Regions from separate parts of the Vibrio sp. R15-SG3-ISO1A genome, predicted to be linked through region 2. Evidence: predicted binding sites of a transcription regulator. Region 2 holds the regulator's gene; the other holds the start of a gene.
The links. The regulator PurR, encoded in region 2, represses purine synthesis genes. The targets are predictions, from matches to a motif close to TNANGNAAACGTTTNCNTNA.

Region 1: a site for PurR is predicted at 2,385-2,404, ahead of purM (phosphoribosylformylglycinamidine cyclo-ligase). Genes of this name have one in related genera too.

What each region holds. Positions count from the first base shown of each region.
Region 1 covers NZ_JCBDGH010000057.1:69,615-76,121, forward strand. Annotated here, with positions in the region: gene AC6R0L_RS08330 (DUF4250 domain-containing protein) at 46-237, opposite strand; gene AC6R0L_RS08335 (YaeP family protein) at 237-443, opposite strand; gene purN (phosphoribosylglycinamide formyltransferase) at 636-1,277, opposite strand; gene purM (phosphoribosylformylglycinamidine cyclo-ligase) at 1,280-2,320, opposite strand; gene upp (uracil phosphoribosyltransferase) at 2,498-3,124, shown strand; gene rluF (23S rRNA pseudouridine(2604) synthase RluF) at 3,247-4,254, opposite strand; gene smrA (DNA endonuclease SmrA) at 4,377-4,958, opposite strand; gene AC6R0L_RS08365 (DUF3149 domain-containing protein) at 5,104-5,244, opposite strand; tRNA gene AC6R0L_RS08370 (tRNA-Pro) at 5,483-5,559, shown strand; gene AC6R0L_RS08375 (TraB/GumN family protein) at 5,764-6,507, opposite strand, start outside.
Region 2 covers NZ_JCBDGH010000066.1:41,695-48,201, forward strand. Annotated here, with positions in the region: gene elyC (envelope biogenesis factor ElyC) at 1-440, shown strand, start outside; gene torR (two-component system response regulator TorR) at 555-1,262, opposite strand; gene torD (molecular chaperone TorD) at 1,501-2,208, shown strand; gene purR (HTH-type transcriptional repressor PurR) at 2,447-3,451, shown strand; cyclic di-GMP riboswitch class I at 3,627-3,735, shown strand; gene AC6R0L_RS10480 (TfoX/Sxy family DNA transformation protein) at 3,940-4,533, shown strand; gene AC6R0L_RS10485 (TVP38/TMEM64 family protein) at 4,740-5,432, shown strand; gene AC6R0L_RS10490 (putative signal transducing protein) at 5,429-5,740, shown strand; gene AC6R0L_RS10495 (alpha/beta fold hydrolase) at 5,763-6,507, opposite strand, start outside.

The sequences.
Region 1 (6,507 bases), on a different contig from region 2:
GAGCGCTAGCCAAAACAATCTCGCGCTCGCAGAGAGGCGGTCGCGTTAACGAAACTGCCCCGCCTCAGGCAAGTATTCAAATCCTGCGCTGGCAAGCTTTGCTTCAAGGGCAGCACGGTCAATATCGAAATACGCTACAAGCTTGTCCAGATCCCCTGCAAAATCATCGCGCAATTTCATGTTGACGATGCTCATCAGCATCACGCTATCCATCTTGGCAAAATTGCTCAAATTCATCATGCATCCTCAAAATCAGAAATCAGCAGATTGGCCGCTGCGAAGGCCGCTTTTTCTCGTACCGATTTAGGCAGCGCGTCATCCGCTGCAATGTCATTAAGCGCTTTGAGCGCGCAGGTGATGGCTTGTGGGACATAGGCTTGATCGCCACTACCGATCTGGGCATAAAGCTCACGAATCATGTCACAGCACTGATAAACTTGCATGTTGGTATCCTTAACAAATGATAACTGCTCTCAAATATACACAGGGACGAGAGGAAACTCAAAGCGCCCGGTTGCGCTAGCGCAAACTCGTGAAGCCTTAGTCGATTTTTTCACCAACAGGGTGAGGTGGGAGAAACGCAGCGAAAAAAAAAGCGAGCATTAACGCTCGCCAATTGGATTGAAACGGTTTGATTACTCTTCGGCGTAACCATGCATGCCGAGCAGCTTGCCATCGAGGTAGGCTTCTTTGCCATCTTTCATCACGAGGCGCTCTTCCACCATCCACTTTACGACCAGAGGGTAGATTTTGTGCTCTTGCGTTTGCACACGCTCGGTGAGGGTTTCGACGGTGTCTTCATCAAAGATCGGTACTTTCGCCTGTAAAATGACAGGCCCGCCGTCAAGTTGCTCAGTGACAAAATGGACACTGGTACCATGCTCTTCGTCACCGGCGTGAATGGCACGTTGGTAAGTGTTGAGCCCTGGGTATTTGGGTAACAGCGATGGGTGGATGTTGATCATTCGCCCCATAAAGTGACGAACGAACTCGCCACTTAAAATGCGCATGTAACCTGCCAAAACCACAACGTCAGGCTTGTATTCATCCATCTGTTTCATCAACTCGCGATCAAAGGCGTCGCGAGTATCGAATGAGCTTGGATCAAGAAAGTGTGCGCCAGCACCGGCTTTTTTCGCACGTTCCAAAGCGTAAGCGGTTGCTTTGTTTGAAAAAACAGCGGTTACTCGGCCATTATCGATGTTGGTTTCACAAGCATCAATAATCGCTTGCAAGTTAGAACCATTCCCTGAAACTAAAACAACAACGCTTTTCATCTTTAGTTGATCTCTACTTGTTCTTCGCCTGCTTGCGCTGTTGCAATCTCACCAATTACCCAAGCGTTCTCGCCTTCGGCTTTCAACAGTTCAACCGCTGCGTCCGCTTGTGCTTTAGGTAGGGCGACAATCAGACCAACACCACAGTTAAATGTGCGGTACATTTCGTGGGGTGTGACGTTGCCTTTCTCTTGTAGCCATTTGAAGATAATTGGCCATTCCCAGCTGTTACCATCGATCACCGCTTTGGTGCCTTCAGGCAGTACGCGAGGGATGTTTTCCCAGAAACCGCCACCAGTGATGTGCGAGATGGCATGAATGTCATGCTGCTCAATCATCTTGAGTGCCGATTTGATGTAAATTTTGGTGGGTTCGAGTAGGTGCTCACCAATCGTTTTGTCAGCTAACTGTTCGTTTTTGTCAGCACCAGAGACTTCAAGAATCTTACGAATGAGTGAGTAACCGTTTGAGTGTGGGCCGCTTGAACCGACCGCGATCAGCGCGTCGCCAGCAGCGACTTTCGTGCCGTCAATCACGTCTTCTTTTTCGACGACGCCAACACAAAAGCCTGCTACGTCATAGTCTTCGCCTTCATACATCCCTGGCATTTCTGCGGTTTCACCACCGATCAGTGCACAACCTGCTTGCACACAGCCGTCTGCAATACCTGACACAACATCCGCTGCCGTATCGACATCCAACTTACCTGTTGCGTAGTAATCCAAGAAGAACAGCGGCTCTGCACCTTGAACAATCAGGTCGTTGACACACATTGCCACAAGGTCAATACCGATGGTGTCATGCTTTTTCATATCCAAAGCAAGGCGCAGCTTAGTGCCCACACCGTCTGTCCCTGAGACGAGAACTGGATGCTTGTACTTGGTTGGCAGTTCGCACAGCGCGCCAAAACCACCAATACCACCCATTACTTCAGGGCGACGTGTACGTTTTACCGCACCTTTAATACGGTCAACAAGTGCGTTGCCTGCATCAATGTCAACGCCAGCATCTTTATAGCTAAGAGAAGTGTTATCAGCACTCACGGGGAAGTCCTCGGTTAGAAAGTTGGATGTGAAAACGGCGCTATTCTACCAGTGGTCAAAGCTAGATAGCAAACGTTTGCGCAAGTTTTTTCTTTTGCGCTACGACAAGAAATTGTGAACGAAATCGTTTATAATCGACAAGTTTATTTGAAATTTGCCATAGATCCGGAGATGGAAATGAAAGTTGTTGAAGTTAAACACCCTCTTGTGAAACACAAAATTGGTCTTCTACGAGAAGGTGATATCAGCACTAAGCGTTTTCGCGAGCTTGCAACAGAAGTCGGCAGCTTGCTGACCTATGAAGCGACCGCAGACTTTGAAACAGAAAAAGTAACCATTGACGGTTGGAATGGTCCGGTAGAAGTGGATCAAATCAAGGGTAAGAAAGTCACCGTTGTACCGATTCTTCGTGCTGGTCTAGGTATGATGGACGGCGTGCTTGAGCACATTCCTAGTGCACGCATCAGTGTGGTGGGTATTTACCGTGACGAAGAGACGTTGGAGCCTGTGCCTTACTTCAACAAACTGGCGTCAAACATTGATGAGCGTATCGCGTTGGTTGTTGACCCTATGCTTGCTACCGGCGGCTCTATGATTGCGACGATTGACCTTCTTAAAGAGCAAGGTTGTCAGTCATTCAAAGTGTTGGTGTTGGTTGCTGCGCCAGAAGGCATCGAAGCTCTAGAAAAAGCGCACCCAGATGTGGAACTATACACCGCTGCTATTGACAGCAGACTGAACGATAAAGGTTACATTGTCCCTGGTCTTGGTGATGCCGGTGACAAGATTTTCGGCACTAAGTAATCGTTGATATCTAAGTCACTTTATACGCTAGTGTGTTGACTGACCTGTAAAGACTAAAAAGGAGCATTGAATGATGCTCCTTTTTCATTGCAGCAAAGCGCTGAACGGATACTTCGCCTGCGTTACTTCTTCAAACTTAGCGTGCCGCCGGTGCGTGGTTTTGCCGGTTTGGTCGTGGGGCCTGAGTGTTTGGTGGCGGGCTTTTGGTTCGGATTGTGGTGATGGGCTCGGCCCTTTTTCGAATTAGGCGCGTGACGAAGATCATCGGCATTGCGACCTTTAAACGTTCGCGGCTTTTGATTGCGTCGCGCTTTGGATTCTTGATTCTCTTCTCGACTATCAAAGAGCTTTGCATCGGTTGCGCGGCGAATTCTGCGCCCTTTGCTGTCAACCTTTGAGGCTTCTTCAGTCCCGCTTGAGCCCTCACACATTGCGAGAATCGTCTCAACCTCTTGATCAGACAAGTAGCGCCATTGACCGTTAGGAATGCCATCCAAGGTAATGTTCATGATGCGAACTCGGCGCAACTTGAATACTTCGTATCCCAGCGCTTCACACATACGGCGTATTTGACGGTTCAACCCTTGTGTCAGCACGATTCGAAATGAAAACTTGGTTTCCTTGGTGACACGGCACGGTAGCGTGACGGTATCTAAAATCGGGACGCCGCTGCTCATCCTATGAATAAAGTCATCGGTGATGGGCTTGTCGACACGCACGACGTACTCTTTTTCGTGATGGTTACCCGCACGAAGAATTTTGTTGACGATATCGCCATCATTGGTCAGAAAGATCAACCCGTCCGACGGCTTATCTAAGCGACCAATTGGGAAGATACGCTTTTTGTGGCCAATAAAGTCAACAATGTTACCCGGTACATCTCGCTCGGTTGTACAGGTGATGCCAGTCGGTTTATTTAAAGCGATATAAATCGGTTTATCGGTGGCACCACTGATAGGTTTTCCATCGACTTGAACATCGTCTCCGGGAAGCACCTTGGTGCCCATTTCCGGCACTTGGCCATTAATGGTGACTCGACCTTGCTCTATCAGTCGGTCTGCTTCTCGACGTGAACAAAAGCCGGTTTCACTGATGAATTTGTTAAGGCGTTTCGCGCTATCTTGGGACATGAGCATTCTCTTTACGTTTCACAACGGCAACCCGTGATGTGGTGGTGGATGGATCCGAAATCGGGGTCGGGGAGTGTATCACTCTGTCTATCTTAGACCAACCATAACGATCGGAAATGGTTTTACCCGAGCCGTTTTTGATGACGCTCACGAGTCTCTTGTTTCTTGTCGGCACTTTTTCTCAGCATGACGTAGACCGCACCCGTGCCGCCGTGAAAACGCTGTGCACTGTGTACACATTGGACGTCATTGATTTGTGATAGCCACTTTGCAAGATAACTTTTCATCATGGCGGGGGGATTGGATTTTTCGCCTCGACCATGAATGATCAGCACCGTGCGAATATCCATGCGCATGCACTGTTTGAGAAAGGTGAGCACTTCGTCACGCGCTTGTTTGAGCGTCTTACGGTGTAAATCTAACCTTGCTTGAAGTGGGTACTTACCCAGGCGCAGTTTACGAAAGACCCCATCTTGTACACCATCGCGCTTGTACTCAATGATGTCTTCGGGTTTGAGCATCGGCGCATGGTCAATGGAGAGGTACTCGGGAGCATCATCGCTGAGCCACATAGCCGCTTCGCGTTTAGCCAACTGCGCTTGGGTGACCTGATGTATTTTGACGTGTTGAGTGGTGTCTTGCTTGATGGGTTTAACGTCTCCCATCATTTGCTGAAACAGTGCAAAATCGTCGTCGTTAGACATGACGGTATCTCAGAGTATTCAATCAATATAGCTATTATACTGACGTAAGCCTGTTGTGATCAGTAAGAAATAAAAAACCGAAGTAAACAGTGTGTCTACTTCGGTGCATAGCGAATGTCTATTCGGAGAATAGAGCTAAGCGATTCTAGTGAGGAGATTTGTCATTCATCACCTTGTAGACGAAGAAAGCTCCGTAAAAGAGCATGAGACTAAAGGCACCCAAGATGACAATCATTGAAGATAGACCTACTGCATTACCAAAGAGAAGATCAAGCCAAAAGTCCATAGTTCCTCCGCCAAATACAAAGTGTGTTGACGGAATTTAAGGTAATGGCTGGTCATTAATTCAACACTGATCTAGATCAAGTGTTATCCGAAGGTTGCGTTTTTGTTCTGCTTGCTGTGTGTTTGCTCACATTTTGTGGCCCGTTGCTCGCGTTTTAGTCAAACAGTGCGGATTTGGAAAAAAGTGCGGGAAATGGCTTGCGTTGGCAAACAGAATCCGTAATATACGGCTCCGTTCTCGGTGAATAGCGCAGCTTGGTAGCGCATCTGGTTTGGGACCAGAGGGTCGGGGGTTCGAATCCCTCTTCACCGACCATTTTCTTAAAGCCCCGCTAGCAATAGCGGGGCTTTTTACGTTTATACAACTATGCTACGCATTACGGGTCGTGGGGCTGGTGCGCCGGTCCGATGGAGCGCCAGTCCGATCGAATCCCTCTTCACCGACCACTTTCTTAAAGCCTCGCTAGTGATAGCGGGGCTTTTTTACGTCTAGACGAGAGATTTATCGCCTCTTACTCCATTAATACTTAAATTCACAGCCTGCGGGGGTGGTTTGGGCGAGTTGCTCAATCTCGAATCCTTGAGCTTGCAGCAGTTCAATCAAGTTGTGCTTTCCGACCAGGTGCAATGCGCCCACCACAATCACGTAGCTGCCGTTGGCATTGGGTAGCCAGTTTGGGCTGCTGAGTTTGGTGGCCCAGTCGAGGTTTCGGTCAATTAAAAATGCTTGCTCAAAGTCGGGTGACATCTTGGTTAACTGAGCAAACTCTTCGAGCTGCGCTTGGTCACCCGAGATCCAACTTTTGATTAAACATTTTGCCATGTGTTCAGAGTGATCAAAGTCATCGATCATGCTTGTCAACATCTCTTGGCCTACGTCAGGATCGCTTGCCAGCATATCGATTTGAAATTGCATGCTTTCTAAAGAGAGCACCGGAACATTAAGATTGTTCGCTTGGGTCAGCAGGTAGGCATCGACGCCTTTACTGGCTTGAAATCCGAGGTACTCAATTTGGCGCATCTGAATGGTCAGCGCACTAGCCCAAGGAGGCGAGGCAAGCAGTTGCGCTTCATTGAGGCTCAGCAAATTGGCAATGCCAGAGAGCTCTTGTTTTTGCTTGGCGGATAAGATCTCTGCGCTGCTGATCGTCTGCTGCGGGTAGCTGACGGCTTGACCGTTGTGGATATCGGTTTCGACGATCAATCCGTCACTATGTTCGAGAGCTGCGCTGATAGGGGACGGGAGTGGGTACATACTGTCGTC
Region 2 (6,507 bases):
TGATTCTCTCAGGCTACGCCGCCGGTTCTGAAGTGAGCAATGCGCGCATGATGGCTAAAGTAGCGCTGGCGCTTGGCGTTTCTAAATCTGACATCATTCTGCTCGAAACCGCCAAAGATACTTGGGAAGAAGCGCGCCAAGCGGCGGCGTTCGTTAAGAACAAGAAGTTGGTGGTGGTCACATCGGCCAGTCACATGAACCGTGCCCTGAATGAATTCCATTCCGCAGGATTGAAACCTTACGCCGCGCCGACCAACTACCTAGCGCAGAGAAACATCGATCAAGCGTGGGAGAAGTACGCGCCGAAGGGCAAATATCTCGAACAAACTGAGCGCTACTGGCATGAAACGCTGGGCACCATTTGGCAACACCTGCGCGACTGGGCGTCCGATTATGAAGAGCAAGCCTTGGAGGTGGAGGCTGCGCAGAGCGACGTTTAACCGGCCGCCAGCGTAGACGGAGAACGTCTTCCACTTAACACAAAAATCCAGGCTGCATGCCTGGATTTTTCGTTTCTTTGGCATCAATCTGCGTTCGTTCATTGCCGAAAACCGTTAATCTCCGGCGAACATGTAGCCTTCGCCGTGCACGGTGACGAATATCTGCGGATTTTTTGGATCCACTTCCATCTTCGCTCTCATGCGCCGAATCAGGACATCGATGGTGCGGTCATTGGGTGCGTCCACACGATGACTGATCATATTAAGAATGCGTTCCCGACTGAGCACTTGGTTAGGGTGAGAGGAGAGCGCCACCAAAAGCTCATACTCTGCTTTAGTCAGTTTGACTGGCTCCTCCCCTCGGCTCAAAGCGCGGCGCTGAATATCGAACGTCCATTCAGCAAAGCGCACCACGCCCTCTTGCTGATCGCTGCCCGCGTTTTGCGCTCGCGCAGCCAGTGCGATGCGCCACAAGAGGTTCTTGACTCTGACGAGCAGTTCCCTAAGCTCAAATGGCTTGGTGACATAATCGTCCGCGCCCATTTCTAAACCAACAATCTTATCAATGCTGTCGGTACGCCCGGTCACCAAGATAATACCGATGTCCGATTGACTGCGTAGTTCACGCGTCAGCATCAAGCCATCTTCGCTGGGCAGATTAATATCCAGCATCACCAAATCGACCCGACTGCTGCTGAGTACATCGCGCATCTGCGCGCCATTCTCAGCTTGGCTCACCTGATACCCTTCGGTTTGAAAGTAGCCCGCCAATTTACGGCGAGTCACTTCATCATCTTCAACAACCAAAATGTGGTAGCTCATCGGCTCTACTCACTTATTCACACACTGATTCAATGGCTTTATTCTATTCATAATTAGTCACAACTCCATCTTTGTCCTCTTTGTGAAGCGAAAAGTTGGCGATTCATTGATGCAAAGCAAGCTTTGCCGCCCTGTTCACAAATTGCCATATTTGACCATTTCTTCTCATAATCAGGTTGACCGCTGTTCATTTTTATCCGTTAGACTTAACGGCATCTGATTCAGTTGAGAGCCCATCATGCCAGAGACACCTAACGCCCAGATTTCCGACCCTTTATCTCCCGCCGCGAAAGAGCAGCGCGCCTTTGATGAGCAACGCGCTGAGCTCTACTGGTGGTTTTCGAGCGTGTTTGCCAAAGAGCTCTCAGAGCAAGAGCTGGCCCAATATCATTCGGTGGACACACGTACCTTTCTGACGGGACTTGCACAAACCCCTGAGCTTAACGTCGCCGCAGACAGGCTCATCGATGCATTGAACCGATTGCAAGACAGGCCAGATGCTCAGTTGGAACTATCAGCCGACTATTGCGACCTGTTTTTAAAATCCGACCGAGACAGCGCGCTGCCTTACGCCTCTGTCTACTTAGATGAATCCGGACTGCTCAATGGTGAGCCTGCCAAACAGATGGACGCTTTACTTCAACAACACGGGGTCGCTGTGCATTCAGGGCTCAATGAGCCTTCTGATCATCTCGCCATAGAGCTGGATTTTTTGGGTAACCTGATTGTGCGCGGCGCTCATGCAGCAGAGCAGATGGCAGGCGACACGCATCTCGCCTACCAAGAGCAAGCCGATTTTATTGAGCAGCATCTACTCCCTTGGATTGAGAGGTTTGCCGAGCGCTGCCAGCGCCTCGACACATTCGGCTTCTATGCGGCGCTGTCGTCGCTATTGTGCGCGTTCATTCAATTGGATAAAGCCTACCTGCAAGGCGATAGCGATTAAGCCCATACAAAAGGTGTGGCGAGATCCCAAAGGCGGGTTTTTTATTTGCCCAAATCGACGTTGCGGACTACAATCCGGTCCGCAAACGATAAAACTAATAAATACAAACCGCTTTTTGAGGGCGGTTTTTGTGTTTCTGATACTTTCTGTCTACATACTCTAAACTTTGTATAGACTTTACTTTTATAGACTTAACTTTTCATAGAATAGTAGGCAGTCATCGACAGGACAAAACCATATGGCCACGATTAAAGACGTCGCTCGCTTAGCGGGTGTCTCGACCACCACTGTATCCCATGTGATCAACAAAACACGCTTTGTCGCTGAAGCCACGCAAGAAAAAGTGATGGAAGCGGTTCAAGAGTTGAACTATGCCCCAAGTGCCGTTGCACGCAGCCTGAAATGTAACTCGACACGCACAATAGGCATGCTGGTTACTCAATCGACCAACCTTTTCTTCTCGGAAGTGATCGACGGGGTTGAGAGCTACTGCTACCGTCAAGGCTACACCTTGATCTTGTGTAACACTGGCGGCATCTACGAGAAACAACGTGACTACATTCGCATGCTGGCGGAAAAGCGCGTCGATGGCATCTTAGTGATGTGTTCAGATTTGACCGAAGAGTTGAGCGAAATGCTTGACCGTCATAAAGACATCCCTAAGGTGGTGATGGATTGGGGCCCGGAAAGCTCACAAGCCGATAAAATCATCGACAACTCGGAAGAAGGCGGCTACCTCGCAACAAAATACCTGATTGATCACGGCCACAAGCGCATTGCTTGCTTGAGTGGGCATTTTGAAAAAGCGGCCTGCCAAGAGCGCATCCAAGGCTTTAAGCGCGCAATGAACGAGTCGGGTTTGAGCGTCAACGAAGATTGGATCTTAGAAGGTAACTTTGAGTGCGATACCGCCGTGCTTGCCGCGGACAAAATCGTCGCCATGGACGAAAAGCCAACCGCAGTATTCTGTTTCAACGATACGATGGCGCTCGGTTTGATGAGCCGTTTACAGCAAAAAGGCATTCGTATTCCAGAAGACATGTCGGTCATTGGTTATGACAACATTGAGCTAGCCGAGTACTTTTCACCACCGCTAACGACGGTTCACCAGCCGAAGCGCCGTGTGGGTAAAAACGCATTTGAGATTTTGCTCGAACGTATTAAAGACAAAGAGCATGAAAAACGTATTTTTGAAATGCACCCAGAAATCGTCGAGCGCGATACCGTGGCGACGGTGAAATAGACCAACGAACAAGTTCAGCACATCACATCGACTAGCCTAGCGAGAATACTTCTCATCCGCTGGGCTTTATTCTCTCGTTAACACCCGTCTATTTTATGAACCAAGATCACATTTAACCCATCAAAACGTGATGTTTAGCCCATAAATTATTTATGCTTATTATGTTCGACGAATGCCACGAACAGGGCAAACCATTTCGAAAGGATGGGACGCAAAGCTTCCGGCCTGTTGTAGCCACTCAACGATTTCAACGTTGATGACTGCTTGGTAGCGGGGTTGCCGATGGCAAATGTGCACTTCGTAATTCTTTATCAAAAGCAAAGAATACAATGAGTTAAACGTTGCGCGCGCATTATGCGCTCACACCGTGAGTAGGATTATTCTTTTATGAGCCAGAATGACACCCTACTGACACAAAACCTGCATATTTTTGCTAATCTCTCGGACCTGAATTTGGTGGCGTATTGTAATACACCGAGAATAACAGCATGGATAAACCAATTTTAAAAGACTCAATGCGATTGTTTGAACCATTGGGCAAGATCAAGTCTCGCTCAATGTTTGGTGGATTCGGAATCTTCGCTGATGACACCATGTTTGCCCTCGTGGTAAATGACAAACTTCACATACGCGCCGACGACTCGTTGGCCCAACAGTTTAATGCTCAGGGACTCGAGCCATACGTGTATAAAAAGCGTGGTTTCCCTGTGGTCACCAAATACTACGCCCTCGGTCATGACTGGGATCAGGATGTCACTCAGACTATTGCGATGGCAAACACTGCCCTAGAGGCGGCCAACAAAGACAAGCAGCGTCAAACCAACGCCAAACCAACGCGCCTGAAAGATCTGCCGAACTTGCGTCTAGCGACCGAGCGAATGCTCAAGAAAGCGGGTATCGACAGTGTCTCCCGTTTGGAGCAGACGGGCGCAGTGGAAGCGTATAAAGCGATTCGTTCCACGCACTCTACCGATGTCAGTATCGACCTGCTGTGGGCACTTGAGGGGGCAATTAAAGGCACGCACTGGTCTGTGGTCCCTCAAGCAAGACGCGACGAGCTCCTGAATCAGCTGCAAAGCTAGTCAGCGATAGCGTTCAGTAATTCCAATCCCCGTCTCAAGCCAGCCCAACACCGCTGGCTTGAGACGTTTTTAGCCGATGCTTTTCTAGCGTTTCCATTCCTTCGTCATAGAATTCAACGTATTCTTCCCTTTAGGGCGAAATTTTTTACTGGCTTTTTGGTTCATATCTAACAATGATCAATGATGATGTTTTCAAAGGGATCCATATGAACAAGAAACTGCTTTTAGGTATTGGTTTGCTCGCTCTGATTGTGTTTTTAGGCGCAAACTTTGGTCAATACCTGACACTTGATAACGCCAAAGCGCAGCAGCAAGCGCTGGCTGAAATCATTGACGCCCACTTTGCCCTCGCCGCGCTCAGTTACTTCTTCGCCTATGTCGCTATCACCGCCTTCTCGATCCCTGGAGCGGCCGTCGTCACCTTGCTTGGCGCTGCTCTGTTTGGCTTTTGGACCAGTTTATTGCTCGTCTCTTTTGCCAGTACTATAGGTGCCACCTTGGCGTTTTTAAGTAGCCGCTTTCTACTCAAAGAGTGGGTACAAAGCAAGTTTGGCGATAAGCTCGCGACAATTAATCAAGGGGTCGAGAAAGATGGTGCGTTTTATCTCTTCTCACTGCGCCTTATCCCGGTATTCCCATTCTTTTTGATCAACCTCTTGATGGGTCTTACGCCCATAACCATCGCGCGCTTCTATCTGGTCAGTCAACTGGGTATGTTGCCGGGCACGGCCGTCTACCTCAACGCCGGGACCCAGCTAGCGCAAATCGACAGTTTGTCAGGCATCGTCTCCCCAACAGTACTCGCCTCTTTTGCGTTGCTCGGGGTATTCCCTATCATTGCTAAATGGGTGATGGCCAAACTCAAAGCATCACCGCAATCCAATGGACAAGCGTCTTGAAAATCTTTATTGCTACAACCCCACCACAAGCACACATTGTGTGTGAAATGTTACGCAGCGAAGGAATAGCCTGTGAGGTGAGAGGTGAAGGTTTGTTCGGCTTGCAAGGAGAGATTCCGTTTGGCGAAGAGGCCAGCCCGTACGTTTGGTTAACTCGCCCAGAACAGAAGCAGGCGGCACTCGCGCTGATTGATGACTTCCAACAGGACACCCCCGACAACATGGTTTGGGTTTGCCCGACTTGCCAAGAAGAAAATGACGGCCATTTTCAGTTATGTTGGCAGTGCGAACACACCAAGCCAGTGTGAGTGTGCTTGGAGTCAGCCGAGATTAAGCAGTGAGGTGTTGCTGAATGAAGGCGATGGAGTGATCGTTAAACTCATCCGGGCGCTCAACATTACACACATGGCCACAGTCAGGAATTTCATGCAGCTCACTGAGCGTATGTGCTGAGACCATCTCTTTCACAGGGGTGATGAACATGTAGTCTTTTTCACCCATCAGATAGAGCGTAGGGATAGGTAACTCGCGGTCTTTGAAGTAGCGCATCAGAGGGTTCACCTCTGCGGTCAAAATAAACCAACGCTTGAACTCCTTTTGGCACAACTTCTTCGCTTCGCGGATAAACATATGTCGCGACTCTTTTTGTGCTCTCTGAGGCATCACAATGTAGGCGAACAGGCGATAGAGCCACATGTAGGGCACAATGTGTTTACACAGATTACCCAACTTCACCAGTACTTGAGAGCGTGTGTTTAGCCGTGTGACGGCGCCACCTAACACCATGGTTTTTACGCGCCCAGTCGCTAGCTCCGCTAAGTTACGGACGATGATGGTCCCAAGCGACATGCCGACAAAATGTGCCGACTGAATCTTTAGGTGATCGAGCACTTTTAAGATGTCTAATGTGACCTCTTTAAAGGTGTAGCGATTGGCAATGATCTCCTTAATCAGCTGGTTCGATTTTCCATGGCCGCGCAAATCAATCAGCAGCAAATTAAAATGCTGCTTGTAGGCTTTGATCTGTTTAAACCAAATCGATGAGCTGCCGCCTGCGCCATGCACAAAGACCACC